Regions from separate parts of the Delftia sp. ZNC0008 genome, predicted to be linked through region 1. Evidence: predicted binding sites of a transcription regulator. Region 1 holds the regulator's gene; each other region holds the start of a gene.
The links. The regulator FNR, encoded in region 1, switches genes on or off when oxygen is low (the NO sensors DNR and NnrR bind a similar motif). The targets are predictions, from matches to a motif close to TTGATNNNNATCAA.
Positions count from the first base shown of each region.

Region 1 (7,361 bases):
CCCCGAGGCTGAAGGAATCGGCAAATGTAAGCCGATGATTCGGGCATTATCTCCAGTTCTGAGGGCCTTGCAGGCAATCCGCGACCCTCAGGACCAAGTCTGTCCCCCGCTGTTGTTCATCGGCACCAGAGACTGGGCTTGTAGATCAGGTCCATCCACAGCGCCCACACGGCCACGCCCACCAGCATCAGGCCGGCCAGCCGCGTGCCCCATTCGGCACGCAGGCCGTTCAGGCGCTGGCGGCCCAGCCGCCACAGCCAGGGGCCGGCCACCAGCCACAGCCCGCTGCCCACGCCAAAGGCCGCCATGGCCGATGCGCCCTGCAAGGGGCCACCGCTGAGCGCGGCGACCAGCACGGCCGAATACAGCAGTCCGCAGGGCATGAGCGCCCAGGCATAGCCCGCCGCCAGCGTGCCGCCAGGGGCGGACACCCAGGGCTGCACGCGCCGCCAGGCGGCGCGGCCCGCAGACTCCAGCCAGGCGGGCTGGCGGGCCTGCACCATCATGGCCAGGCCCCAGGCCATCACGGCGACATGGGTCAGCGTCCAGAACGGCTGCAGCGCCGTGGTCTGGCTGGTGAGCCAGGACAGGCTTTCCATGGCCAGCGCCGAGGCAGCGCCCAGGCTGGCATAGCCGGCCAGCCGCCCGCCATGGAACAGCGCCGTGCGCAGCCACAGCCGGCTTTGCAGTCCATGGACGGCGACCACCTGCCCACCACCCTGTACCGTGCCCTGCCCCGCCCCGCCCGTGACCACGCCGCAGGGCGCGGCGCACATGGCAAGGCAATGGGGCCCGCCGACGAGCCCCATGATCAAAGCGGTCCAGAGCAGCGACAACAGCATGGGGCCTAGATGATCCTCGAAAACCGCGCCCGGTTCTTGTCGGCCTGCAGATATCGGTCAAACAGCATGGCCACGCCACGCACGAAGTACCAGCCCATGGGCGTGACCTGGAATCCCTCGTCGCTGATCTGCACCAGCCCCTTGGCCTGCAGGTCCTGAAGCGCCGCCAGCTCGGGGGCGAAATACTCGCGAAAGCCCAGCAGCCAGGCCTGCTCCATGGGCTCGAACAGCACGGCGCCCTGGCACATGATGGCCATGATGACGGCGCGCCGCACCAGATCATCGCGCGACAGTGCCAGGCCGCGCACCACGGGCAGGTGGCCGGCGTCGATGGCGTCGTAGTACTCCTCCAGCGTCTTGGCGTTCTGGCTGTAGCTGGCCCCCACCTTGCCGATGGCCGACACGCCCAGCGCAATCAGGTCGCAGTCGGGCTGGGTGCTGTAGCCCTGGAAGTTGCGATGCAGCCGGCCCTGGCGCTTGGCCACGGCCAGCGCGTCCTCGGGCAAGGCGAAGTGGTCCATGCCCACGTAGACATAGCCGCCGTCCATGAAGGCCGCGATGGAGCGCGAGAGCATGGCCAGCTTGTCGGCGCCCTGGGGCAGGTCCTCGGCCGCGATGCGCCGCTGCGGCTTGAAGCGCTCGGGCAGGTGGGCATAGGCATAGAGCGCGATGCGGTCGGGCCGCAGCGCATTGACCTGGGCCAGCGTGCGCTCGAAGGACTCGGGCGTCTGCTTGGGCAGGCCGTAGATCAGGTCCACGTTGATGGAGGCAAAGCCCAGCTGCCGTGCGGCCGCCACCAGCGCGAACACCTGCTCGGCCGGCTGCACGCGGTGCACGGCGATCTGCACCTGTTCGTCGAAGTCCTGCACGCCGAAGCTCAGGCGGTTGAAGCCCAGTTCCTTGAGCACGGCCAGGCGTTCGACGCTGACGGTGCGCGGATCGACCTCGATGGAGTATTCGCCGCCCGGCTCCAGCTTGAAATGCTCGCGCAGCAGGGCCATCAGCGTGCGCAGCTCATCGTCCGAGAAGAAGGTGGGCGTGCCGCCGCCCAGGTGCAGCTGGCTGACGGCCTGGCCCTTGCCGCAATGGGCCGTGTGCAAGGCCATCTCGCGCGCCAGGTAGTCCAGGTAGACGGCAGCGCGATCGTGGTGGCGCGTCACGATCTTGTTGCAGGCGCAGTAGTAGCACAGCGACTCGCAGAACGGCACATGCACATACAGCGACAAAGGCATGGCCCGCGCTGCGGTACTCGATTTGCGGTGCTCAAGTGCCAGGATATAGTCTTCAGCACCGAAAGCCTCCACGAAACGATCGGCCGTGGGGAACGAGGTGTATCGGGGCCCCGGTACGTCGAAGCGACGCAGCAGCTCTGGGGTGACAGCGGTCATGGGTTTTTTCCTCTAATGTCGTCCACTGTGCCGCAGCCCATTGGCCGCGTCCTTGACTCATATCAAGAGTTGTTCGCGGCAGTGCTGCGACAATTTGATCCAACTCATCGCCATCCACGAGGTCACCGCCGGCGCACTGCTGCGCCGCTGATGTTTACTCCATGAACCTTCAGACCATCAAAGCATCCTGTTCCAATTGCAACCTGCGCGAGCTGTGCATGCCCATGGGCCTGGATGCCGAGCAGATGCAGCGCATCGACGACATCGTGGCCACGCGCCGCAAGGTCAAGCGCGGCGGCCTGCTGTTTCGCAACGGTGAGTCCTTCACCTCGCTGTACGCCATCCGCACGGGCTTCTTCAAGACCTGCGTGGCCACCGAGGACGGGCGCGACCAGGTCACGGGCTTTCAGATGGCCGGCGAGATCATCGGCCTGGATGGCATCGTCAACGACCACCACACCTGCGATGCGGTCGCGCTGGAAGACGCCGAGGTCTGCGTCATGCCCTTCGACAAGCTGGAGGACCTGTCGCGCGAGGTCACGGCCCTGCAAAACCATGTGCACAAGGTCATGAGCCGCGAGATCGTGCGCGAGCATGGCGTGATGCTGCTGCTGGGCAGCATGCGTGCCGAGGAGCGCCTGGCCGCCTTCGTGCTCAACCTGGTGCAGCGCCTGCACGCCCGGGGCTTTTCCAAGTCGGAACTGGTGCTGCGCATGACGCGCGAGGAAATCGGCAGCTACCTGGGCCTGAAGCTGGAGACGGTGAGCCGCACCTTCTCGAAGTTTGCCGAAGAAAACATCATCGAGGTGCGCCAGCGCCATCTGCGCATCCTGGACACGGACGCGCTCAAGCGCATCGTCAACAGCCAGCAGTGCCAGTGAGGCCGCAAGACCCCGCCCCCCGGCAATGAACAGGGCCCGCGATCGCGGGCCTTGTTCATTGCCATTGCAGTGCACGCAGGTTCAATCGCGCCCCAGGCCCTGCATGGCCAGATTTGGGTCCGGCTCGGAGACCACGCCGTCGTTGAGATCGTGCGTGGAGCGTCCCAGCATGGTGGTCATGAGGCTGGACAGCATGGTCACACCCCAGAAGGCGAAGAAGGCCAGCGTGTAGATTCCCTGCCGCGACCAGCCCAGGTCGCCGAGCCAGTGCAGCTCCAGCGGGTCCACGAAGGCGAATACCAGCATCTCCATCACGGCGGCGGCCAGAAAGGCCGGCCAGGCAATCCACATCCAGCGTTGGGCCAACATCAGCGATCTCCTTGAGCTGTCGAGGGGTGGCTTTCATTGTGCGCGCCGCCCGCGCACCGTGCCAAGCCCTGCGCACCCTGCACTGCCTGTAGGAAACCCTTGGCCCTCGCGCATGCTGGAGATGCCATCCACCATACAAAAAAGGCCGCGACTGCGGCCTTGTGCACGGCATTTTCCTGCGTTCAGCGGTCCGTGGGATGGTCCTGCGCGGGCGTGGCCGCGTGGTTGCGGCCGGTGACCGCGGGCGCCAGGCTCTTGGGCACTTCGCGCACGCCATCGGCACGCTCGTTGATGGTGATGCCATTGCGGTAATAGTCAGGATCGATCACGGGATCGGCGCCATTGATCGCAATGACGGCCGTGACCACGCCAGCCACCACGACGGCGGCCGGGCCGGCCACCACGAGCCAGACATGGGCGAACTTCCACCAGGGCTTGCCGGCGTCCGGATGCGAAGGGGCCGTGGCGGGCGCGGAGACTGCGGGACTGGAAGACATGGATAACCTCTTTCTTTCAAACAGCCGGCGCAGCCTGGGCGGCGCCGGCCAGACATATCACCGGGGCACCAGGAAGACGGCCTTTTCGGACGCGCGTCCCGCGCCTGAATGCACGGCATCGATATCGAAGAATACGGTGTGCGAGCCCGGCTCGGCGGAACCGTAGGGAATCTGCAGCCGCGCCGCAATGCCGCGCGTCTCGGCCGGGCCGACCTCGACCTCCTGCTCGGACGCCAGCTCCAGCCCGTCGAGGCCATGGGCGCTGATGCGGTAGCGCTGGGCCTGCTCGGTGGCATTCATGATCTGCAGGCGGTAGACATTTTCCAGCTTGCCGCCCGCGACGATGCGCGACAGCGACGCCCGGTCGCGTATCACGTCGACCTTGACCGATTGGCGCAGCGCCAGGCTCACGATCATGGCCATGCTCAGGCCGATCAGCACGGCCGAGTAGACCAGTACGCGCGGACGGAAGATGCGGCGCAGCACCTGGGCCCGCCGCCACAGGCCGGCCATGGCGTTCTGCGTGGTCAGCCGGATGAGGCCGCGCGGATACTCCATCTTGTCCATGATGGAATTGCAGGCGTCTATGCACAGACCGCAGCCTATGCATTCGTACTGCAGGCCGTTGCGGATGTCGATGCCCACGGGGCAGACCTGCACGCACATCTTGCAGTCGATGCAGTCGCCCAGGCCCTGGGCCTTGTAGTCCACCTTCTTGGTGCGCGGCGCGCGCGGCTCGCCCCGGCCCGTGTCGTAGCTGACGATCATGGTGTCGCGGTCGAACATGGCGCTCTGAAAGCGCGCATAGGGGCACATGTACTTGCAGACCTGCTCGCGCATGTAGCCGGCGTTGCCATAGGTGGCGAAGCCGTAGAACAGCACCCAGAAGACCTGCCAGCTGCCCTGCAGCGCCAGCAGCTCGCCGCCCAGCTCGCGGATGGGCACGAAGTAGCCCACGAAGGTGAAGCCGGTCCACAGGGCAATGGCAATCCACAGCAACTGCTTGAGCGACTTCTTCCAGAGCTTTTCAAAGGTCCAGCCGTTCTTGTCCAGGCGCATGCGCGCACTGCGGTCGCCCTCGACCTTGCGCTCCACCCACATGAAGATTTCGGTGTAGACCGTCTGCGGGCAGGAAAAGCCGCACCACAGGCGACCGGCCACGGCCGTGAACAGGAACAGCGCCAGCGCCGAAATGATCAGCAGGCCCGCCAGGTAGATGAAATCCTGCGGGTACAGCACCAGCCCGAACAGGTAAAAGCGCCGCGCACCCAGGTCGAACAGCACCATCTGGCGCTGCCCCCATTCCAGCCAGGGCAGGCCATAGAAAACCAGTTGGGTGAGAAATACCAGAGCCCATCGCCAGCGTGCGAAGACACCGCTGATGGAGCGCGGGTAGACCTTCTTCTCGGACTCGAACATCGACACCAGCTGGCCCGGGTCCGGGTCGGCAGGCGTGATCGGAATGACTTTGCGGGGAGGCTTCCCGGCATCATCCCCGTTCTCGGGCTTCATGGTGGGTTCCTTGGTTTTTTGGAATATCTGAAAACTCAAAAGGCAAAAAGGCGGCGCCGCAGCGCCGCCCCCTGTCCTTATTGACGGACTGCGCCGTCTTTGTGCGACATGCCCCAGACATAGGAGGCAAGCACCGCGATCTGCGCCTCGGTCAGCTTGTCCTTCTGGGCAGGCATCTCGTTGTGCTTGCCGTTGTTGATCATGGCCGTGATGGCGGCCTCGCCCCAGCCGTGCAGCCAGATGTCATCGGTCAGGTTGGGCGCGCCCAGGGCCTGGTTGCCCTTGCCGTCCATGCCATGGCAGGCGGCGCAGGCCGTGAACTTGGACTTGCCCAGCGAAGCCTTGAGCGAGTCGTGCGGGCTGCCCGACAGGCTCAGCACATAGTGCGAGAGGTTGCGCACATCATCGGGCGTGCCGACGGCAGCGGCCATGGGCGGCATGATGCCGATGCGGCCCGCCGTGATGGTTTCCCTGATCTTGTCGGGCGTGCCGCCATGCAGCCAGTCGCCATCGGTCAGGTTGGGGAAGCTCTTGCCGCCGCGTGCATCCGAGCCGTGGCACTGCGCGCAGTTGTTCATGAACAGGCGCTCGCCGATGGCCATGGCCTGGGGGTCCTTGGCCATGTCTTCGGTGCTCATGCTCGTGAACTTGGCGTACAGCGGCTCCAGGTCCGCGCGGGCCTTGGCCATCTCGTTTTCATAGGCGCCCAGCTGCGTCCAGCCCAGCTTGCCCGCGAACGAGCCCAGGCCCGGATAGGCCGCCAGGTAGGCGAAGCCGAACACCGAGGTGATGATGAACAGCCACATCCACCACTTGGGCATGGGGTTGTTCAGCTCGCGCAGGTCCTCGTCCCAGACGTGGCCCGTGGTGTTGTCGGCCGAGGGGACCACCTTCTTGCGTGCGGTGAGATACAGCAGCAGCAGGCAGCCGATGATGCCGCCCAGCGTGATCGCCGTGACATAGATCGACCAGAAGTTGTTTACGAAATCGCTCATGGGAAGTTCTCGTTCTGGTGGAGGGACTCAGTCTTGCTCGAACGGCAGCTGGGCGGCCTCTTCGAAACGGGCCTGGTTGCGGCGGGCGAACGCCCACCACCAGATACCGATGAAGCAGGCCAGAGAGGCCAGCGTGGCCACGATGCGCATGGTGGTGATGTCCATGTCGCTCTCCTTTACTTGACCGAACGGCCCAGCACCTGCAGGTAGGCGATGACGGCGTCCATTTCCGTCTTGCCCTTGACCTGCTCGGCGGCGCCGCTGATTTCCTCGTCGCTGTAGGGCACGCCCACCTTGCGCAGCGCGCTCATGTGCTGGGCGACCACGGTGTCATCCACCTTGTTCTTCTCCAGCCAGGAGTAGGCAGGCATGTTGGACTCGGGCACCACGTCGCGCGGGTTGTTCAGGTGGATGCGGTGCCATTCGTCGCTGTACTTGCCGCCCACGCGGTGCAGGTCGGGACCCGTGCGCTTGGAACCCCACTGGAAGGGGTGGTCGTAGACGAACTCGCCAGCCACCGAGTAGTGGCCGTAGCGCATGGTCTCGGCGCGGAAGGGGCGGATCATCTGCGAGTGGCAGTTGTAGCAGCCCTCGCGCAGATAGACGTCGCGGCCCATCAGCTGCAGCGGCGTGTAGGGCTTGAGGCCCGCCACCGCTTCCGTGGTCGACTTCTGGAAGAACAGCGGAACGATTTCCACCAGGCCGCCGACGGCGACCACCAGCAAGGTCAGCACGATCAGCAGGAAATTGTTGGTTTCCACCTTCTCGTGGGAAAAGCTCTTGGGAGCGCTATGGTTGTGATCGGACATGAGTAATGCTCCTAGACGCTCAGGCGTGGGCCACGACGGCAGGCACGGCCACCTTCACGGAACGGCCG
Region 1 covers NZ_JTKZ01000280.1:4,601-11,961, forward strand. The annotation lists gene L995_RS09300 (sulfite exporter TauE/SafE family protein) at 117-842, opposite strand; gene hemN (oxygen-independent coproporphyrinogen III oxidase) at 848-2,230, opposite strand; gene fnr (fumarate/nitrate reduction transcriptional regulator Fnr) at 2,392-3,111, shown strand; gene L995_RS09315 (hypothetical protein) at 3,193-3,480, opposite strand; gene L995_RS09320 (FixH family protein) at 3,663-3,977, opposite strand; gene ccoG (cytochrome c oxidase accessory protein CcoG) at 4,035-5,489, opposite strand; gene ccoP (cytochrome-c oxidase, cbb3-type subunit III) at 5,567-6,484, opposite strand; gene L995_RS09335 (cbb3-type cytochrome oxidase subunit 3) at 6,512-6,649, opposite strand; gene ccoO (cytochrome-c oxidase, cbb3-type subunit II) at 6,661-7,293, opposite strand; gene ccoN (cytochrome-c oxidase, cbb3-type subunit I) at 7,313-7,361, opposite strand, start outside.

Region 2 (7,361 bases), on a different contig from region 1:
ATCTCGATGAAGCGGTCGCCGTCTTCGTCAGGGCTGCCCGGAGGGCCGCCGGCCACGTGCGCGCCGTGGTCGTAGAAGATTTCCGAGCAGGGGCCGCAGGGGCCGGTGTCGGCCATCATCCAGAAGTTGTCGCTCTTGTAGCGGCCGCCCTTGTTGTCGCCGATGCGGATCACGCGCTCGGGCGGCAGGCCGATTTCCTTGGTCCAGATGTCGTAGGCCTCGTCGTCCTCGGCGTAGACCGTGGCCAGCAGGCGCTCCTTGGGCAGCTTGTAGACCTCGGTCAGCAGTTCCCAGGCCCACTTGAGCGACTCGCGCTTGAAGTAGTCGCCAAAGGACCAGTTGCCCAGCATCTCGAAGAAGGTGTGGTGGCGGGCGGTGTAGCCCACGTTTTCCAGGTCGTTGTGCTTGCCGCCTGCGCGCAGGCAGGTCTGCACCGAGGTGGCACGCGTGTAGGGGCGCTTGTCGGTACCCAGGAACACGTCCTTGAACTGGACCATGCCCGAGTTGGTGAACATCAGCGTCGGGTCGTTGCCGGGCACCAGGGGGCTCGACTCCACGATGGTGTGGCCCTTGGATGCGAAAAAGTCCAGAAAGCTCTTGCGAATGTCGGCAACGGTGAAAGTGGGTGTGCTCATGGTGTCTAGGAGTTCGGAGCGCGCACGCGGGGCGCTGTCCCTGGCGGGAGGGTGTCCCGTCGGGACCAACGCGCATTATAGGTTTGCCCCATCGTCGCGGCAGCGAGCCCTGCCTAGCCTCCATCACGCACGTGGCCAAAGAAGGCCTCTCCTCCCATCTGCCCGCCCTTGAGCACGATCTCCAGCCCGCCGCGCTGGCCGGATCGCTGACATGCGTGCGCAACAGCGGCGCGCGACTGGCCGGTCCGCGGCGCCTACAGCTGTGGGTGGCGCCCCATCCGGGCCGCAGGGCCGACATTCTTGCGCTGGAGAAATGGCTGGTGCAGGAGATGGGGGAGATGGCTAGCACAGGCGATCTCGCCGTTCCCTGATCCCGCTCAGACTGCGCGCGATGGGCGCCCTGGATAATCGCCAGCCGGAACCACAGCAAGCACACCATGGCGCAACCACAGACACCCGAGCCTCATTCCGCCAAACCGGCCCAACCAGGCAAAAGCCGCATCGTGCCCTGGCTCATCGGCCTGCCCGTGGCCTTCTTCGCTGTGCTCATGCTGGCTGGCCAGTTGCTGTCCACGCCCGAAGGCGAGGCGCGCTGGGTGGAGCGCGAAACCATCAAGATCTGCCGCAAGGAAACCGCCAGGCCTGAGGCCGAGCGCAAGACGCGGCAGTTTGAATCGGTGCAGGACTGCGACAGGCTCGAATTCGACTTCAAGCAGCGCTACGGTGAAAACCCCTGAGGCGGAGCCGCAACGGAAAATGCCCCCACGCTCCCCTGCTTCGCAAGGTCCGCTGCCCCCCAGGGGGCCAGCTTTTTGCCTTGGGGCGGCCCGGCGACAAAAAAGGCCGGCAGAGCCGGCCTTTGGCTTGCAAGGGCCCGTTCAGTCGCGCGTCTCGATGGCCCGGTTGATGCCCAGCGCCGCCAGCGTGCACAGCGCGCCCGACAGCAGATAGATGCCCAGCGCCACCAGGCCGAAGCGCGAGGACACGCCCAGCGCCACCAGCGGGGCAAAGGCCGCGCCGACCAGCCAGGCCATGTCCGAGGACAGGGCCGCGCCCGTATAGCGATAGCGCGAGGGGAAGTTGGCCGTCACCGTGCCTGCCGCCTGCCCGTAGGACAGGCCCAGCAGGATGAAGCCGACGATGATGAACACGTTGTTGCCCGTGGTGCCGCTGCCCAGCAGCCAGGGAGCCACAAAGCTGAAGATGCCGATCAGGCAGGCCATGGTGCCCAGCGTGTTGCGCCGCCCCACCCGGTCGGCCAGCCAGCCCGAAACCATGATGGCGCCGGCCGCACAGAAGGCGCCAACGATCTGCACGCCCAGCACATGGTTCACCGACTGGTCCGAATACAGCGAGATCCAGGACAGCGGGAAGATGGTCACCAGATGGAAGAGCGCAAAGCTGGCAAGGGCTGCAAAGGCGCCGATGACCACGTTGCGGCCCTCGTCGCGCATCAGCGGCACCACGCCCATGGGCTCCAGCTCGCGCTGCGCCAGCAGCTCGGTGTAGGACTGGCCCACCACCAGGCGCAACCGGGCAAACAGTGCCACCACGTTGATGGCAAAGGCCACGCAGAAGGGATAGCGCCAGCCCCAGCTGAGGAACTCGTCGGCATCCACATGGGCATAGATGAAGGCAAACAGGCCTGCCGCCAGCACAAAGCCCAGCGGCGCACCCAACTGCCCGATCATCGAATACCAGCCCCGCCGGTTCTGGGGCGCCGACATGGCCAGCAGCGACGGCAGTCCGTCCCAGGAGCCGCCCAGTGCAATGCCCTGGCCGATGCGCAGCAGCGCCAGCACGATGATGGCGTTCACGCCCGCCTGCTGGTAGCTGGGCAGGAAGGCCATGCCCACCGTACACACGCCCAGCAGGAAGAGCGCCAGCGTCAGCTTGGTCGCCCGGCCCCAGCGCCGCTGCACGGCCATGGACAGCGCCGTGCCCAACGGCCGCGCCACGAAGGCCAGCGCGAAGATGCCGAACGACATCAACGTGCCGTCAAGCTTGGAAAGATAGGGGAACAGCAGTGCCGGGAAGACCAGCACGCAAGCGATGCCGAACACGAAGAAGTCGAAGTACTCCGAGGATCGCCCCAGAATCACGCCGACGGCGATCTCGTTGGGCGTGACATCTTCGTGGGTGTCGGCGCGGGACAGAGATTCCTTGCTTTCGTAGCTTCCGTTGGGGAAGCTTGCAGTTGTGTCGAGGCCGCTCATAGATGGATGCTCCTTGTCTCGTCTCACTGACAGCTCCGTTCTACGCCCTCGCTTGATCTGGCGCAAGGCGGTTTCACCTCGACCGGACTTGGTGTTTTTCCTGCTGCGCGCGGCCGAAAAATGCGGCCTCCGGATCGCCGGGACCCCGCTGCCTGCCCCGCCAGGTAGCAGAAAGTTCCCGGCTTCTCCTTGACGTTGGACAAAATGTCCAATGGACAAATTTATACTTCGTAATACATTTGCCCGGATCTTGTAATCCGCGTTTCTATGTAAACGCGCTCTTGTTGCGCCCCTAGCATGCTAAAAATCAAGGAACTCCGTGGGCCTGCGTGGCTCACCGCGGCCGCTTTGACAGCCAGTCTCACTGGCTGCAGCAAAGCCGTCGTGCTCAACCCGGCCGGCGATATCGCCGCGCAGCAAGGCAACCTGGTGGTCACGGCCACCTTGCTGATGCTGATCATCATCATCCCGGTGATCATCCTCACGCTGCTGTTCGCCTGGAAATACCGCCAGTCGAACACCGAGGCCCACTACGACCCCGAATGGCACCACTCCACCACGCTGGAGCTGGTGATCTGGTCCGTGCCGCTGATGATCATCATCGCGCTGGGCGCCATCACCTGGATCAGCACCCACAAGCTCGACCCCTACCGCCCGCTGGACCGCGTCTCGGCCTCCAAGCCCTTGAGCACCGATGTCAAGCCGCTGGAAGTGCAGGTCGTGGCCATGGACTGGAAGTGGCTGTTCTTCATCCCTGAAAAGGGCATCGCCACCGTCAACGAGCTGGCCGCTCCCGTGGATCGTCCCATCCACTTCAAGCTGACCGCCACCTCGACGATGAACGCCTTCTACGTGCCTGACCTGGCCGGCATGATCTATGCCATGCCCGGCATGCAGACCGAGCTGAACGCAGTGATCAACAAGACCGGTGTGTTCCACGGCCTGGCATCGCACTACAGCGGCGCCGGCTTCTCGGGCATGACGTTCAAGTTCCACGGCCTCAGCGACGAGGAATTCGAGCAGTGGGTTGCCAAGGCCAAGTCCGAAGGCAAGGCCCTGAACCGCGACACCTACCTGAATCTGGTCAAGCCCAGCGAGCGCAACCCGGTCGAGCGCTTCGCCACCGTGGACGAAGGCCTGTACGACAAGGTGCTCAACCGCTGCGTCGAGGAAGGCAAGATGTGCATGCACCACATGATGGCCATCGATGCCGCGGGCGGCGAAGCCTATCTCAAGGCCGTGGGCATGAACCTGCCCCAGGATGTGTGCACGGTGCAAAACGCCGACCGCGTCGTGGCCTTCCTGGACCAGCGCGACGGCTCGGCCGCCAGCGCACAGCAATAAGCAGATAGCGGAAGCGGACGACGGCCAGCCCGCCGCCCGTTCCAAAACGACCTAAGAGACTCGATATGTCTGAACATACCTCCCCGGCACAGGCCCACTGGCTGCTGGGACGCATCACCTGGGACTCCATCCCGATGGCGCATGAGCCCATCGTGCTGGTGACCTTCATCGCCGTGGTGCTCGGCGGCCTCGGCGTGCTGGGCCTTCTCACCAAGTTCCGCCTGTGGGGCCCGCTGTGGCGCGACTGGCTGTGCAGCATCGACCACAAGAAGATCGGCATCATGTACATGATCCTCGGTCTGGTCATGCTGCTGCGCGGCTTCGCAGATGCGCTGATGATGCGCCTGCAGCAGGCCATGGCCTTCGGCGACAACCTGGGCTACCTGCCTCCGCACCACTACGACCAGATCTTCACGGCCCACGGCGTGATCATGATCTTCTTCGTGGCCATGCCCTTCGTGACCGGCCTGATGAACTACCTGGTGCCGCTGCAGATCGGCGCCCGCGACGTGTCCTTCCCATTCCTGAACAACTTCAGCTTCTGGATGACCACGGGCGGCGCCGTGCTGGTGATGATCTCGCTGTTCCTGGGCGAGTTCTCCACCTCCGGCTGGCTGGCCCTGTCCAACCTGGGGGCGCAGAACCCGGGGGTCGGGCTTGACTACTACATCTGGGGATTGCAGGTGGCCGGTGTCGGCACCACGCTGTCGGGCATCAACCTGATCGTGACCATCATCAAGATGCGCGCACCCGGCATGAACCTGATGAAGATGCCCGTCTTCACCTGGACTGCCCTGTGCACCAACGCGCTGATCGTGGCCTCGTTCCCCATCCTGACCGCAGCCCTGGTGCTGATGTCGCTGGACCGCTACGTCGGCACGAACTTCTTCACGAACGACCTGGGCGGCAACCCCATGCTGTACGTGAACCTGATCTGGATCTGGGGCCACCCCGAGGTCTACATCCTGATCCTGCCGTGCTTCGGCATCTTCTCCGAGATCGTCTCGACCTTCAGCCGCAAGCGCCTGTTCGGCTACACCTCCATGGTGTACGCGACGGTGTGTATCACCATCCTGTCCTACCTGGTGTGGCTGCACCACTTCTTCACCATGGGCTCGGGCGCCAGCGTGAACACGTTCTTCGGCATCACGACGATGATCATTTCGATCCCGACGGGTGCCAAGATATTCAACTGGCTGTTCACCATGTACCGCGGCCGCATCCGCTTCACCGTGCCGATGCTGTGGACCGTGGGCTTCATGTGCACCTTCGCCATCGGCGGCATGACCGGCGTGCTGCTGGCCGTTCCCCCGGCCGACTTCGTGCTGCACAACAGCCTGTTCCTGATCGCCCACTTCCACAACGTGATCATCGGCGGCGTGGTGTTCGGCGTGTTCGCCGGCATCAACTTCTGGTTCCCCAAGGCCTTCGGCTACAAGCTCGATGAGTTCTGGGGCAAGTGCTCGTTCTGGTTCTGGCTGGTCGGCTTCTGGGTGGCCTTCACGCCGCTGTACGTGCTGGGCCTGATGGGTGTGACGCGCCGCGCCAACCACTTCGAGGACCCCTCGCTGCAGATCTGGTTCATCATCGCCGCCTGCGGCGCAGGCCTGGTGGCCCTGGGCATCGGCAGCTTCCTGATGCAGCTCGTGGTCAGCTACTTCAAGCGCGACCAGCTGCGTGACGAAACCGGCGATCCATGGGAAGGCCGCACGCTGGAGTGGGCCACATCCTCGCCCCCGCCCCAGTACAACTTCGCCTTCACGCCCGTGGTGCATGAGATCGATGCCTGGTGGGATATGAAGAAGCACGGCTACCAGCGTCCGCTGACCGGCTTCAAGCCCGTGCACATGCCCGCCAACACCGGCGCCGGTGTCGTGATCGCTGCGCTGTCCACGGTCTTCGGCTTCGCGATGATCTGGCACATGTGGCCCCTGGCCATCGTGTCCTTCGCCGCCACCGTGCTGGCGTCGATCATCCACACGTTCAACTACAAGCGCGACTACTACATCCCCGCCGCGGAAGTCGCGGCCACGGAAGAACTGCGCACACAACAGCTGGCACGTCATGTCTGATATCCGTTACACCGCAGGCGGCGCTGCCGCCCTGGCCCCGCGTGAGTACCACCTCGCCGAGGAGCCCCATCCCGAAAACGGCACCGCTCTGGGCTTCTGGCTCTACCTGATGAGCGACTGCCTGATCTTTGCAGCGCTGTTCGCCACCTATGGCGTGCTGGGCCGCAACTACGCTGCAGGCCCCACGGGCGCCCAGCTGTTCGACCTGCCCCTGGTGGCGATGAACACGGCCTTCCTGCTGCTGTCGTCCATCACCTTCGGCTTCGCCATGCTGCAAAAGCAGCAGGGCAAGCTGGGCGGCACGCAGATGTGGCTGGCCATCACCGGCCTGTTCGGCCTGTGCTTCCTGGGCCTGGAACTCTATGAGTTCTCCCACCTGCTGCACGAGGGCGCTGGCCCTCAGCGCAGCGCCTTCCTGTCCTCGTTCTTCACGCTGGTGGGCACCCACGGCCTGCACGTGACCTTCGGCCTGATCTGGCTGGTCACGCTGATGATCCAGATCAACAAGCACGGCCTGACGCACGAGAACAACCGCCGCCTGATGTGCCTGTCGATGTTCTGGCACTTCTTGGACGTGGTCTGGATCGGCGTCTTCACTTTTGTTTATCTGATGGGGGTGCTGTAAATGGCTGCACACGACATCCACGCCGGCCACGGTCACCACGACCATCACGGCCATGACGACCACCACCACGATGCCGGCCCGCACAGCACGTTCTCGGGCTACATGTGGGGCTTCGTGCTCTCGATCATCCTGACGGCCATCCCGTTCTGGCTGGTGATGGGCAACATCATCTCGGACCGCTCGACGGCCGTGATGGTGCTCGGCGGCTTCGCCGTGGTGCAGATCCTGGTCCACATGGTCTTCTTCCTGCACATGAACGGCAAGATCGAAGGCGGCTGGACCCTGCTGTCCACCATCTTCACCGTGGTCTTCGTGGCCATCGGCATCGCAGGCACGCTGTGGGTCATGTTCCACATGAACACCAACATGATGCCCCAGCACACCATGCCGACCGATTCTGCGGCGCAGACGGCACCGGCCGTGGTCACGCCTTGACCGCATCCGGAAACTCCGGGCCCTCCAGCCGCGC
Region 2 covers NZ_JTKZ01000969.1:15,261-22,621, reverse strand. The annotation lists gene alaS (alanine--tRNA ligase) at 1-635, opposite strand, end outside; gene L995_RS31120 (hypothetical protein) at 767-1,006, shown strand; gene L995_RS31115 (hypothetical protein) at 1,073-1,372, shown strand; gene L995_RS31110 (MFS transporter) at 1,514-2,851, opposite strand; gene cyoA (ubiquinol oxidase subunit II) at 3,149-4,195, shown strand; gene cyoB (cytochrome o ubiquinol oxidase subunit I) at 4,261-6,267, shown strand; gene cyoC (cytochrome o ubiquinol oxidase subunit III) at 6,260-6,892, shown strand; gene cyoD (cytochrome o ubiquinol oxidase subunit IV) at 6,893-7,327, shown strand.
Region 2: cyoA (ubiquinol oxidase subunit II) is a predicted target of FNR. The motif match lies at 3,041-3,054, and genes of this name have one in related genera.

Region 3 (7,361 bases), on a different contig from region 1:
GTTGCATGGCGGCCATTTGCCGTGTCGCATGCGTTGATCCCCATCAGGGTTACTGCTGCGCCGGGTGCTGCAGGTGCTGCCTAGAATCTGTTGCAGTGCAATAGCCGATTGCCCGCACGAGCCGGTGCAAGCAGGCGCAAACAGGTACAGCAGGTACAAGAGGAGAAGCATTGCAATGCAAGAGACGACAACAGCCGCCGCCCCCAGCGCCCAGCGCGTGATCAAGAAATACCCCAACCGCCGTCTCTACGACACCAACACGTCCTCCTACATCACGCTGACGGAAGTCAAGCAGCTCGTGATGGGCAACGAGCCCGTGGTGGTCAAGGACGCCAAGACGGGCGAAGACCTCACGCGCAGCATCCTGCTGCAGATCATTCTGGAAGAAGAGGCGGGCGGCGCCCCCATGTTCTCCGAGACCGTGCTGGCCAACATCATCCGTTTCTACGGCCACGCCATGCAGGGCTACATGGGCTCCTACCTGGAAAAGAACGTGCAGATGTTCACCGACTTCCAGAACAAGCTGGCCGAGCAGGCCCAGGGCACCTCGCCCGAGGCCTGGAGCCAGTTCATGCGCATGCAGCCGCCCGCCATGCAGAACATGATGAGCAGCTACATGGAGCAGTCGCAGAACATGTTCGCCCAGATGCAGGAGCAGATGCAAAAGCAGACCGAGCAGATGCTGGGCGCGCTCGGGATCAAGCGCAATAGCTGAGCTTGCAGGGATAAGTTCGGGGGCGGTTTACCAAGTTCGCGCAGAACTGGGACAATATCGCCCCTATGACCCCCACGAGCGACGCAACAACCATGACAACCCCTGCCGGCGCGGCCGCTCCGCGCGTGGGCTTCGTCTCCCTCGGGTGCCCCAAGGCACTCACGGACTCCGAACTCATCCTTACCCAGCTCAGCGCCGAGGGCTACCAGACCTCCAAGACCTTCGAGGGCGCTGACCTGGTGATCGTCAACACCTGCGGCTTCATCGATGACGCCGTGCGCGAGAGCCTGGACACCATTGGCGAGGCGCTGGCCGAGAACGGCAAGGTCATCGTCACGGGCTGCCTGGGCGCCAAGGCGGGCAAGGACGGCGGCAACCTGATCCAGGAAGTGCACCCCAGCGTGCTGGCCGTGACCGGTCCGCATGCCACGCAGGAGGTGATGAATGCCGTCCACACCCATCTGCCCAAGCCGCACGATCCCTTCATCGACCTGGTGCCGGGCGCCTTTGGCGAGGCGGGCATCAAGCTCACGCCCAGGCACTACGCCTACCTGAAGATTTCCGAGGGCTGTAACCACCGCTGCACCTTCTGCATCATCCCTTCCATGCGCGGCGATCTGGTTTCGCGTCCGGTGGGCGATGTGCTCAAGGAGGCGCGCGCGCTGTTCGAGGGCGGCGTCAAGGAGCTGCTGGTGATCAGCCAGGACACCTCGGCCTATGGCGTGGACGTGAAGTACCGCACGGGCTTCTGGGACGGCAAGCCGGTGAAGACACGCATGCTCGAACTGGTGCAGACGCTGGCCGAGATCGCCGAGCCCTATGGCGCCTGGGTGCGCCTGCACTATGTCTACCCGTACCCCAGCGTGGACGAGATCATTCCGTTCATGGCCACGGGCCGCGTGCTTCCCTATCTGGACGTGCCCTTCCAGCACAGCCATCCTGATGTCTTGAAGCGCATGAAGCGCCCCGCCAACGGTGAAAAGAACCTGGAGCGCCTGCAGCGCTGGCGCGAGATCTGCCCGGATCTGGTGATCCGCTCCACCTTCATCGCCGGCTTCCCCGGCGAGACGGAGCAGGAGTTCGAGCACCTGCTGCAGTTCCTGCGCGAGGCGCAGATCGACCGCGCGGGCTGCTTTGCCTACAGCCCGGTCGAAGGCGCTGCCGCCAACGAGATTCCCGGCATGCTGCCCCTGGAAGTGCGCGAGGAGCGCCGCGCGCGTTTCATGGCCGTGGCCGAGGAGGTTTCCACGGCACGCCTGCAAAAGCGCGTCGGCCAGACCATGCAGGTGCTGGTGGACAAGTCCGTGGGCCTGGGCAAGAAGGGTGGCGTGGGCCGCAGCTATGCCGATGCCCCCGAGATCGACGGCCTGGTGCACCTGCTGCCGCCCGAGAAGGCCAGCAAGACCTACAAGGTGGGTGACTTCGTCAAGGCGCGCATCGTGGGCACGCAGGGCCACGACCTGGTGGGCCAGCCCGTGTAAGGCCTGCATTCGCATCCCTGAAAAGCGGGCAAGGTTTTCCTTGCCCGCTTTTTTTTCCTTGATGGTCCAAGGCCTGATTTTGATCAAGGCGTTCAGGTCGCTTCGCTGAAATGCTGTACCTACTTTGACGCAAAGAAAGGATGGCGCGAATGAACAGGACCATGAAGGCCGCCGTGGTGCGGGAGTTTGGCAAGCCGCTCACCATCGAGGAAGTCCCGGTGCCCAGGCCCGATCCCGGCCATGTGCTGGTGAAGATCGAGGCCTGCGGCGTCTGCCATACCGATTTGCACGCGGCGCAGGGCGACTGGCCCGTCAAGCCCAATCCGCCTTTCATCCCAGGCCACGAAGGCGTGGGCTACGTGGCCGCCGTGGGCGCGGGCGTCACTCACGTGAAGGAGGGCGACCGCGTGGGCATTCCGTGGCTGTACACGGCCTGCGGCCATTGCGAGCATTGCCTGGGCGGCTGGGAGACGCTGTGCGAGCAGCAAAAGAACACCGGCTACTCCGTCAACGGCGGCTTTGCGCAGTACGCGCTGGCCGATGCCAATTTCGTGGGCCTGCTGCCCGGCAGCGTGGACCTGATCGAGATCGCGCCCGTGCTGTGCGCGGGCGTCACGGTCTACAAGGGCCTGAAGGTCACGGACACCAGGCCCGGCAACTGGGTGGTGATCTCGGGCATTGGCGGCCTGGGCCACATGGCCGTGCAATATGCCAAGGCCATGGGCCTGAACGTGGCGGCGGTGGATGTGGATGACGACAAGCTGGCGCTGGCCCGGCGCCTGGGCGCACAGGTCACGGTCAATGCCATGACCACGGACCCTGCGGCCTATCTGAAAAAAGAGATCGGCGGCGCGCACGGCGCCTTGGTGACGGCGGTCTCGCCCAAGGCCTTCGAGCAGGCGCTGGGCATGGTGCGGCGCGGCGGCACGGTATCGCTCAACGGCCTGCCGCCCGGCAGCTTCCCGCTGCCCATCTTCAACATGGTGCTCAGCGGCGTGACGGTGCGCGGCTCCATCGTGGGCACGCGGCTGGACCTGCAGGAGTCGCTGGATTTCGCGGCCATGGGCAAGGTCAAGGCCACCGTGTCCACCGACCGGCTGGAGAACATCAACGACATCTTCGCGCGCATGCATGAAGGCAAGATCGAAGGGCGCGTGGTGCTGGACCTGAACGCCTGACGCTTTGCCCACCCCCAAAAAAACAGGCTTCCCTCGGGAAGCCTGTTTTGCATGGCGCACGCCTTACACCATGCGGCGGATCGGGCGCTTCTTCCACACCAGCTTGTAGTAGGCGGTCTGCAGGCACAGCGTCAGGGTGTAGGACAGCGGAAAGGCCATCCAGATTCCCATCAGCCCGAAGCTGCGGCTCAGCCACCATGCCATGGGCAGCTCCAGCACGGCGAGCACCGTGATGGTGATGGCCGTGGGAATGACCACATCGCCGCTGGCACGCATGATGGACGACAGGGCAATGAAGCAGCCCAGCAGCAGGCCGCTCCACAGCACGATGTACAGCAGCTCGATGGCCAGCACCAGCACCTGCTCGTCGGTGATGAACATGCCCAGCAGCGGCCGCGCGAACAGGCTGCCGATCAGGGCCAGGGCGGCACCCAGCACCAGGTTCATGCGTATGGCCGTGGCCGTGATGGCGCCCAGGCGCTCGCTGCGGCCAGCGCCGATGGCCTGGGCGCCGAGGATGGAGGCCGTGATGGCCACCGAAATGACCGGGAACTGCGCAAACGAGTTGATCTGGTTGACCGCACCATAGGCTGCCGTGGCGCTGGAGCCGAAGCCGTTGACCAGCGACACGACGACCAGCCCGGCCATGGACGAGGCGATCATCTGCACGCCCGTGGGAATGCCCACGCGCAGGATGCTCTTGAGCAGGGTCCGGTCAATGCGCATGGCCTTCCACAGCGCGGCATTGGGCGCCAGCGGGCTGGCTATGCGGCGCAGCCGCCAGCCCAGCCAGGCCAGCGCCAGGGTGAAGCCCAGGATCATGGACACGCCCGCGCTGGCCACGCCCAGGCGCGGCAGGCCGCCCCAGCCCGCGATCAGCGCCGGCGTGCAGACCAGGCCCGTGCCGGTGGAGATCAGCAGGGCCAGCATGGGCGAGACCGTGTCGCCCACGCCGCGCAGCAGCGAGGTGGCCAGCAGGAACACGAACAGCCCCGGCATGCCCAGCAGCACGATGCGCGAATACAGCGTGGCCTGCTCCATGATGTCGGGCGGCGTGCCCAGCAGACGCATCAGCGGCTCGGTGAACAGTCCGCCGAACAGGGCCACGACGGCGCCGAACAGCAGCCCTATGCACATGGCCGTGCCTGCGATGGCGCGCAGCTTGTCGTGCATGCGCGCACCGTAGGCCTGGCCTATCAGCACCGAGGAGCCTGCGCCCAGGCCGATCACGAAGGCGATGAAGAGAAACATCACCGGAAAAAAGGCCGCGACGGCCGCCAGGGCCTGCACGCCCAGCATCTGGCCGATGAAGACGCTGTTGATGGTGCCCGACAGCGACTGCAGGATATTGGCCAGGACCATGGGGCCCAGGAACACCAGGAAGGTGCGCCACAGCGGCTGGGTGCCGTGGGCGATGGGCGGCCCGGCGGGGCTGGATGCGGCAGGCGCAGCAGCCTGGGGCAGAGGTTCGTTAGGTTTCGTCATGTTGTGTCTGTTAATGCGACGAGAAAATGCAATGGAAGGCGGGGGCTTCAGTCCTGCGCTGGCGATGGCGGCGAGGACCAGGCAGCGCTGCTCAGTTGCTGCAGATAGCTTCGCACATCCTCGGGCCAGGTGGCGGTGTGCCTTGCAAAGGCGTCGGCCTGGTGCGCAAAGAGGGCGCGGCTGGCGTCCTCGAAATGGGGCAGGTCGCCCGCCATCTCGCTCATGAATCGGTAGGCGGCCTCGGTGGCGGCGCGCACGGCATCCTGTGCGGCATGCTTGCCACGCGCCTCGTCCACCAGTCTGCGCAGTGCGCCGGAGGCGCCGCCGGGCTGGCGGTTCAGCCATTCCCAGTGCCGTGGCAGCAATGTGACTTCGCGTGCCACCACGCCCAGCTTGGGGCGGCCCACGCTGCGCGGTGCGGCGGCTTGTCCGGGTGCGGGCGATGCGGCCAGTTCGCTGCGCCAGTCCAGGTCCAGCCGCATGCCGCTGTGGTCGTCGAAAACCCACAGCGGCGGCGCCGATCCGCTGCCTTGCGGCTGCTGTTCATGGCTTTGCAGGAACTGCAGGACGGCAGGCCTGTCCCCCTGCAGCAGGCGGCCATGGCCCTGGAAGATGGTGTAGCTGGGTGCGGGCTCGGCGCCCGCCATGCAAGAGTCGGTAGTCATGTGCTGGATATTAGCCGGGTAAAATCTGCAAGTCAATTAAACCCGGGTAAATATCTGCATGGATGCCGCGCGCCCAAAGAAAAAGCCCCTGGCAGAGACTGCCAGGGGCTTCGCAGAGGGAACTGCAAGCGTTGTTTAGACGCGCTTGCGGTACTCGCCCGTGCGGGTGTCGATTTCGATCTTGTCGCCCTGGCTCACGAACAGGGGCACGGGCACTTCAAAGCCGGTGGCGATCTTGGCGGGCTTGAGCACCTTGCCCGATGTGTCGCCCTTGACGGCGGGTTCGGTCCAGGTGATTTCGCGTTCCACGGACGTGGGCAGTTCGCAGGAGATGGCCTTGCCGTCGTAGAACACGACTTCGGCCTGCATGCCGTCTTCCAGGTAGTTGATGGCGTCGCCCATGTTGGCGGCTTCCACTTCGTACTGGTTGTATTCGGCATCCATCCAGACGTACATCGGATCGGCGAAGTAGGAGTAGGTGCACTCCTTCTTGTCCAGGATCACGTTGTCGATCTTGTCGTCGGCCTTGAACACGACTTCGGTGCCCATGTTCGACAGCAGGGCCTTGAGCTTCATGCGCACGGTGGCGGCGCCGCGGCCACCGCGAGCGTATTCGGTCTTCAGGACGATCATCGGGTCCTTGCCGTGCATGATCACGTTGCCGGCGCGGATTTCTTGAGCGATTTTCATAGCTTGCTTGGCTGAGGTTGAAGCCGCTCAACAGGGCAGGCAAGCGAAGTCGCTGGGACGGTGCGCCTGCCGCAGTTCCGCGGCGGGTGCAACCCTGGTTGGTCGATGGCGGCCGGCTGGCGGTCGCCCGCAACGGCGCCTCCAGGGAGGCAAAACGTGCATTCTAGCTTTTTTCGGTCACGAAAGCTTGCAGCTGCTCAATCAATGGGGTCTGTTGCAGCAGCCGCGCGCGCGCGGCCAGTGCGCAGTCCTGCCATTGCCGCAGCAGCGCAGGCGTGATTGCGGGCAGGGTGCTTGCCGGTGCCATGCCGTTCCAGGCATGGTGGAAGGCGCGCAGGCTGGCCGGCGCCTGCAGCCAGTCCAGGAAGGCGTCTAGCTTGTCGTGATGGGCGTCGTCGTGCTGGGGATAGATGTGCCAGACCAGCGGCTGGCCGGCCCACAGCGCGCGTACCAGCGAATCCTCGCCGCGCACCAGGTTCAGGTCGCAGGCCCAGAGCATTTCGTCGAACTGCGGCTGGGGGCAGGGCTGCAGCGCATGCCGGGTCACCGCACCTTGGTCTACGGCGGTCACGCCGGCCATGGCCTGCTGCACCGCGGCTGCCGCGCGCCCGGGCGTCACCAGCAGATGCGTGGCCTGTGGTGCGGGCGGCGCAGCATGCAGCTGGCACAGCCAGTGCGGCAGGGCAGGGGGCTCGTAGCAGAACAGCGAGATGGCGCAATCACCGGTGCCTATGCCGTGGCGTGTGCGCCAGGCCTGCCGGCCCTCGGAAGCAAAAGTCGCCTGGCGCGCGGCCAGGTCCGGCTCGCGCAGCAGGCCGCCCGTGGCGGCCGTGAAGCCCGGGTAGAAGAACCAGCGCGTCAACCCCGCAGCCGGCCCCGACATCAGCGGCGAGGGCAGGCGGTGGCAGCGCTCCACATAGTCCTCTGCCGACAGGTACTCCAGGTTGATCCACAGCGGCGCGCGGCGCGCGATGGCCGCCAGAAAGGGCGGCGGAATCTCGCAGCCGAAGGCCTCGATGACCACATCACCCACGGCCTGCGGAATGTCCTGCGCCTGCGTGGGCCAGCCGTGCACGCTGAGTCCGGCCGGGTGCGGCCGGGGCGCCATCCAGGTCAGGGCGCTGGCGTCGTCCATCCACAGCCGCAC
Region 3 covers NZ_JTKZ01000068.1:101,357-108,717, reverse strand. The annotation lists gene phaR (polyhydroxyalkanoate synthesis repressor PhaR) at 176-715, shown strand; gene rimO (30S ribosomal protein S12 methylthiotransferase RimO) at 808-2,196, shown strand; gene adhP (alcohol dehydrogenase AdhP) at 2,346-3,374, shown strand; gene L995_RS02555 (MATE family efflux transporter) at 3,438-4,859, opposite strand; gene L995_RS02550 (DUF2239 family protein) at 4,907-5,506, opposite strand; gene efp (elongation factor P) at 5,660-6,214, opposite strand; gene earP (elongation factor P maturation arginine rhamnosyltransferase EarP) at 6,378-7,361, opposite strand, start outside.
Region 3: adhP (alcohol dehydrogenase AdhP) is a predicted target of FNR. The motif match lies at 2,270-2,283, and genes of this name have one in related genera.

Region 4 (7,361 bases), on a different contig from region 1:
CTCTTCAAAAAAGAGCAGCTAGTGCATGCAACACAAGGCTCGCCAAGGAATCAGTTGACAATTCCTCACGATGCAGGCATGCCCGGCAGCACGCCCGATCGAGCCCTTGCTCACAGCCAGCGGCGCATCAGTTCCATGATGCGATCGAACTTCGCACCATAGGGCGGATACAGCATGGCGGCCCCTGACCAGCGCGACTGCACGAACACCGCCTTCTGATGGCTCAGCCGCGCAAAGCCCTGCTCCGAATGATAGGCACCCCAACCGCTGTCGCCCACGCCACCGAAGGGCAGGTTCTCGTGCGCGAAGTGCAGCAGGGTGTCATTGACCGTCACCCCGCCGCTGATGGTGCGTGACAGCACCGCATCACGCACCTTCTCGTCGCGGCCGAACCAGTACAGCGCCAGCGGCCTGGGCCCGGCATTGATGGCCGAGACCACGTCGTCCAGCCTGTCGTAGCTGATCACGGGCAGGATGGGGCCGAAGATCTCCTCCTGCATGAGCTGCATCTGGCTGGTGGCATTGAAGACCAGGGCCGGTGCCATCTGGCGCTCCACGGCATCACCCCAGGCCATGTCCGCCCCCTCCTGGCTGGCGCCGCCGTCCTCCATCCATTCGACATGGGCGCCCATGCCCTGGGCCTGGCGCAGCATCTGCCGCAGGCGGGCCAGGTGGCGCTTGGTGAGGATGGCGGCATAGTCCGGGTTGCCGGCAAAGCGCGGGAACAGCCGCTGCGCGGCGGCGCGAAAGGCCTCGGCGAATTCGGCCTCCTGTCCACGCGGCAGCAGCACGTAGTCGGGGGCAATGCAGGTCTGGCCTGCGTTGACGAGCTTGCCATGTGCGATCTTGAGCGCTGCCTCCTTCAGGTCGCAGTCGGTGGAGACGATGCAGGGCGACTTGCCGCCCAGCTCCAGCGTGGTCGGCGTCAGGTGCGCTGCGGCCGCCTGGGCCACGCGCCGGCCCACGGCCGTCGATCCGGTGAACAGCAGATGGTCGAAGTGCAGGCCCGAGAACTGCGTGGCCACGCTCACATCGCCCTCGATCACGGCGAACTCCTCGGGCGCAAAGAACTGCCCCACCAGCGCGGCCAGTTGCGCCGACGTGTGCGGCGTGAGTTCGCTGGGCTTGAGCATGACGCGGTTGCCCGCGGCCAGGGCCGTGATGGCAGGCCCCAGCGCCAGTTGCACCGGATAGTTCCACGGGGAGATCACCCCCACCACGCCCAGCGGCTGGCGCTCTATCCACCCACGGCCCGGCATGAGCATCAGCGGCGTGCGCACCCGCTGGCGCCCCGACCAGCGCGCCAGATGGCGCAGCGTGTGCTTGAGCAGGTTGCGCAGCACGAACAGCTCCACCATCTCGGTCAACCGTGGCGAGCGCATGCCGAAGTCGGCCTGCACTGCGGCAGCCAGCACGGGGCCGTGCTCGTCCAGCAGCTTTTGCATGCGCAGCAGCCTCTCGCGGCGCACCAGCAGCGGCACGTCCACCTGCGCCCGGCTGGCCTGGTACTGAAGTTCGAAGACGCGATGAAGATCCATCTGGGTCATAGGGCTCAATGGTAAGAAGACGCGGCAGACGCTCTCATGCTGCACAGGCCGCCTGCGGGTTGGCTGGATACGGCGGCAAGCAGCCAGAACGGCTCGGAGAAAAAAAAGGGAGCCTTGCACGGGCTCCCGAGGGTTACAGACTATACGGGCCGATATGCGCGGCCTGGGCGCGAAGATGCGCAGGCCGCGTAAAGGCTGCAGCAAGACGCTTCAGGGCTCGCGCACTTCACGGGGCTGAACGTCGGTCACCTCGCCCGCTCCCGGCAGCACGCCTGCGCCTGCACCTGCGCGACGGCCACCGCCTTCAGCCGCGCCGTAGGCGCGCTGCGGGCGCTGGGCCATCCACTCGGAGCCGGAGCGGTAGACGGTCTGCCAGCCAGCCCGCGGGCTCATGCGCATGGCCCAGGGCATGACCGGCTGGCCGGTGAGCCTGGCCCACAGCGCCCGCACGGCCCAGACCAGGGCCAGCAGCGCCGCTGCGGTGAGCAGGCTGACAAAGAAGACCAGGCCCACAAGCATCAGCAGGATGCGAACGGCCCAGCGGGTCAGGGTGGCGACGAAATCGTTCAAAGCAAAGCCTTTCTTGGCTGGCCCGGTGCGTCAGGCGGAGTCTGCCGCATCGAACCGGAATACGCCCGGTTCCTGTACCGGGTCCACATGCACCGCAATCGTGCTCTTGGGCGGGAAGCGCCCTTCAAGCAGCAGTTTCGACAACGGATTTTCGATCCGCTGCTGTATCGCGCGCTTGAGCGGCCGGGCCCCGAAAACGGGATCGAAGCCCACCTTGGCCAGTTCGGCCAGTGCCTGGTCGGACACCTGCAGCGCAAGGTCCATTTTCTCCAAACGCCGCTCCAGCAGCTTGAGCTGAATCCTTGCGATCGACTCGATATTCTTCGCGTCGAGCGCGTGGAACACCACGGTCTCGTCGATGCGGTTGAGGAATTCGGGTCGGAAATGGTTCTTGAGTTCCCCCCAGACCGCGTCTTTCACATCATCGTAATCCTCGCCGACCATGGCCTGGATCAGCAAAGAGCCTATGTTGCTCGTCATCACGATGACCGTATTCTTGAAGTCCACGGTGCGGCCCTGGCCGTCGGTCAGCCGGCCGTCGTCCAGTACCTGCAGCAGCACGTTGAAGACGTCGGGATGGGCCTTCTCCACCTCGTCGAGCAGCAGCACGCTGTAGGGCTTGCGGCGAACGGCCTCGGTCAGGTAGCCGCCTTCCTCGTAGCCCACGTAGCCGGGCGGCGCGCCGATCAGGCGTGCCACGGAATGCTTTTCCATGAACTCGCTCATGTCGATGCGCACCAGATGGTCTTCGCTGTCGAACAGGAAGCCGGCCAGCGCCTTGCACAGTTCCGTCTTGCCCACGCCCGTGGGGCCCAGGAACAGGAAGGAACCGGTGGGCCGGTTGGGATCGGACAGGCCCGAGCGCGAACGGCGTATGGCGTTGGCCACGGCCGAGATGGCCTCGTCCTGGCCGACGACGCGGTCATGCAGCCGGTCTTCCATGCGCAGCAGCTTGTCCTTCTCGCCCTGCATCATCTTGGCCACGGGAATGCCCGTGGCACGGCTGACCACCTCGGCAATCTCCTCGGCGCCCACATGGGTGCGCAGCAATCTGTGGGCGGGCGCACCGCCCTGCCCCTGCTCGCTGGCCTGGGCTTCGTTGAGCTGCTTTTCCAGCGAGGGCAGCTTGCCGTACTGCAGCTCGGCCACCTTGTTGAAGTCGCCCTTGCGCTTGAGCTCGTCGATCTGGATACGGATCTGGTCGATCTCCTTGCGGATCTGCTCGGAGCCCTGGGCGCTGGCCTTCTCGCTCTTCCACACGTCTTCGAGGTCGGCGTACTCGCGCTCCAGGCTGCCGAGTTCTTCCTCGATCAGTTGCAGGCGCTTTTGCGAGGCCTCGTCCTTTTCCTTCTTCATGGCCTCGCGCTCGATCTTGAGCTGGATCATGCGGCGCTCGAGCTTGTCCATGACCTCGGGCTTGGAGTCGATCTCGATCTTGATCTTGGCCGCCGCCTCGTCGATCAGGTCGATGGCCTTGTCGGGCAGGAAGCGGTCGGTGATGTAGCGGTGGCTCAGCTCGGCCGCAGCCACGATGGCCGGGTCGGTGATGTCCACGCCGTGGTGGGCCTCGTAGCGCACCTGCAGTCCGCGCAGGATGGCGATGGTGTCCTCCACGGAAGGCTCTTCGACCAGCACCTTCTGGAAGCGCCGCTCCAGCGCCGCATCCTTTTCGATGTACTTGCGGTATTCATCGAGAGTGGTCGCACCGATGCAGTGCAGCTCGCCGCGCGCCAGCGCGGGCTTGAGCATGTTGCCCGCATCCATGGCGCCATCGGCCTTGCCGGCGCCGACCATGGTGTGGATCTCGTCGATGAACAGGATGATGCGCCCCTCTTCCTGGGCCACTTCCTTGAGCACGGACTTCAGTCGCTCCTCGAAGTCGCCGCGGTACTTGGCGCCGGCCAGCAGGCCCGCCATGTCCAGCGACAGCACGCGCTTGTTCTTGAGGCTTTCGGGCACCTCGCCGGCCACGATGCGCTGGGCCAGGCCCTCGACAATGGCGGTCTTGCCCACGCCGGGCTCGCCGATGAGCACGGGGTTGTTCTTGCTGCGGCGCTGCAGCACCTGGATGGAGCGGCGGATTTCGTCGTCGCGGCCGATCACCGGATCGAGCTTGCCGATGCGCGCGCGCTCGGTCAGGTCCATGGTGTATTTCTTGAGGGCCTCGCGCTGGCCTTCGCCTTCGGCGCTGTCCATGGTCTGGCCGCCGCGCACGGCGTTGATGGCCGACTCCAGGCTGGAGCGCGTCACGCCGCTTTCCTTGAGCAGTTGGCCCGCACGCGTGGAGGCGCCGCTGCTGTCGGTCAGCGCCAGCAGGAACAGCTCGCTGGCAATGAACTGGTCGCCGCGCTTGAGGGCTTCCTTCTCGGTCACCTGCAGCAGGCGGCCCAGCTCGGAGCCGACCTGCACCTGATCCTGATGCTGCACGCGCGGCAGGTCTGCCAGAGCCTTCTCGGCCGCGGCCTGCAGCTGGCCCACGTTGGCGCCGGCGCGCTGCAAGAGCGAGCGCGGACCGTCGTCCTGGCGCAGCAGCGCCACGAGCAGGTGCAGGGGTTCGATGTTGGATTGGTCACCGCCCAGGGCCAGCGTTTGCGCGTCGGCCAGGGCTTCCTGGAACTTGGTTGTCAGTTTGTCGATTCGCATGGTGTTTCTTTTCGCTCCTGAAACAGGGTCATTGCGATTTATCTGATACCGGCAGGGCAAATTTCAAGCCATGCCCGGCCCGCAAGGACAGACGCTTGCGCCAGATCAAGGCCGGCGAGGCCGGCCATCCTTCTCAAGCATTGCGCTGAAAGATCGAGAACTGCGTAGGCGTAACGCCCAAATGCGCCCGGAAGCTGCGCACCAGGTGGCTGGCGCTGGAAAAGCCGCAATCCAGCGCCAGCTCGGCCAGCGGCGGCACGTTGCGCGCAGACAGGGCGCGCCGTGCCCGTGCCAGGCGCTGCTGCAGCACCCATTCGTGCACCGTGCAGCCCATGCTCTGGCGGAACATGCGTGCGAAATGGAATTCCGAAAGGCAGGCCTGTCTCGCCAGTGCCGGCAGCGACACGGCCTTGGAGTCATGCAGATGCGCCTCGATATGGGCAAGCACCCTGCGCCGCACGGCCGCAGAGAGCCCGCCCAGCGGCCGCTGCAGCGCCTGCACCTGGCGCGGCGTGGCGGACTGCAGCACCAGCCGGTCCACCAGCTGCTGGCCAATGGCATCGGCCGCCAGTTGCTGCTGCGGGTCCTGCCAGTCCAGTTGCATCAGCGCACGGGCACCGGCGTGGAAGGCCTGATCGTCCCCGTAGATCTGCGCACGCAAGGTGCGCGAGCGGGGCTCGGCATCCAGCATGCGGACCACGCGCCCCGCCCAGGCCAGGTCGGACACATACAGGTGCAGGAACTGCACGGGCGATCGCACCAGCCAGTGCGATTCGTCCTCTGGCGTGAAGATGCAGATGCGCCCCGGCGCCCCCATGGCCTCGGGCCGCGCCTTGAGTTGCGAGCCCTCGCCGCCGGCCAGGTAGACCGACAGCGTGTGGTGACCGGGCTGGCAGTAGCGCACCTCGTCGTCCACATTGGCCCAGACGGCCAGCTCCACCCCCTCGCTCAGGCGCACGCGCCGCTGCAGCCGGGCCTTGGAGCGTGACAGCACCTGGCACAGGTGGCTGGAGGGCAGCTCGGGCAGCGGCGTGGGCGTCATGGCAGCGATTGTGGTCCCGCAGCCATACCGACGCATGGCGCCAGGCCATCAAACCGCAGGAATCTGCCATGCCCGCCCAGCCTGCGGCGCCATCATCACCGGCCATGACTGCCACCCTCTATGCCCTGGTCGTGCTGATCTGGGGTTCGACCTGGATCGCCCTGAAGCTGCAGCTGGGCGCCGTGCCCGTGGAGCTGTCCATTGCCTACCGCTTTGCGCTGGCCGCCGTGCTGATGTTCGCCTGGCTGGCCTGGTCGCGCCAGCTGCGCGTGCCCCGCGGCCCGGCGCTGCCGCGCGTGCTGGCCCAGGGCCTGTGCCTGTTCAGCTTCAACTTCGTGTGCTTCATGCATGCCAGCGAGACGCTGGCCAGCGGCCTGGCCGCCGTGGTGTTCTCCAGCGCCAATCTCTGGAACGCGCTGCTGGCGCGCATCATCCACGGCCGCAGGCTGGCGCCCCATGTGCTGGCCGGCAGCCTCTTCGGCCTTGCAGGCCTGGTGGCGCTGTTCTGGCCCGAGCTGCGAGAAGGCCGGCATGCCAGCCTGCCCGGCCTGGGCTGGGCCGTGCTGGGCACGCTGTGCTTTTCCTGCGGGAACATGCTGTCGGCCTCGCTGCAGTCCATGGGCTGGCGGCCCGCACAGACCAATGCCTGGGGCATGCTGGCCGGCACGCTGCTGCTGACAGGCTATGCGCTGGTGGCAGGCCTGCCCTGGCGCTTCGATGCCAGCTGGACCTATGTGGGCGCCTGGCTGTACCTGGCCATTCCGGGCTCGGTGATCGCGTTCACGGCCTACCTGACCCTGGTCGGGCGCCTGGGCCCCGAGAAGGCGGCGTATGCGACGGTGCTGTTCCCCATCGTTGCGCTCAGTATCTCGGCCCTTTTCGAAGGCTATGTGTGGACGCCGCTGGCCGTGGGTGGCCTGCTGCTGGTGATGCTCGGCAACCTGCTGGTGTTCCGCCCGCCGCAATGGTTGCGGGGCGCCGCGCTCAAGGCCTGAAGGCCCGCCGCCTCACTGGCGCCAGCGCGCCAGCGCCTCTTCGTCGCTGACGCGCGCATCCACCCAGCGCGCGCCCTCGGGCGTTTGCTCCTTCTTCCAGAAAGGCGCCAGCGACTTGAGGTAGTCCATGATGTATTCGCAGGCCTGGAAAGCCATGCCCCGGTGCGATGCGGTGACGGCCACGAGCACGATCTGGTCCATGGGCTGCAGCGGGCCGATGCGGTGGATGACGCGCGCGCCATGGATGCCGAAGCGCTGCACGGCCTCGTCGATGATGGCCTCGATGGATTTCTCGGTCATGCCCGGGTAGTGCTCCAGCTCCATGCTGGCCACGGCGGCGCCCTCGTTGCGGTCACGCACCGTGCCGATGAAGCTGCAGACCGCGCCCACGCGCGCGTCGCCGCCGCGCAGGGCGGCGAGTTCGGCCGATACGTCGAAATCCTCGGTCTGGATGGATACACGGGCTGCTTGCATGCCCGCATTGTCGCAGGGCGGCGGCGCACCAGGGCGCACCAGGGACTGGCGAACGCGGTAGCATTGCCCTCCCCCGCCGCCGGCCTTTTG
Region 4 covers NZ_JTKZ01000094.1:20,220-27,580, reverse strand. The annotation lists gene L995_RS03430 (aldehyde dehydrogenase family protein) at 111-1,547, opposite strand; gene L995_RS03425 (hypothetical protein) at 1,758-2,117, opposite strand; gene clpB (ATP-dependent chaperone ClpB) at 2,148-4,760, opposite strand; gene L995_RS03415 (AraC family transcriptional regulator) at 4,894-5,802, opposite strand; gene L995_RS03410 (DMT family transporter) at 5,907-6,797, shown strand; gene L995_RS03405 (molybdenum cofactor biosynthesis protein MoaE) at 6,810-7,271, opposite strand.
Region 4: clpB (ATP-dependent chaperone ClpB) is a predicted target of FNR. The motif match lies at 4,856-4,869, and genes of this name have one in related genera.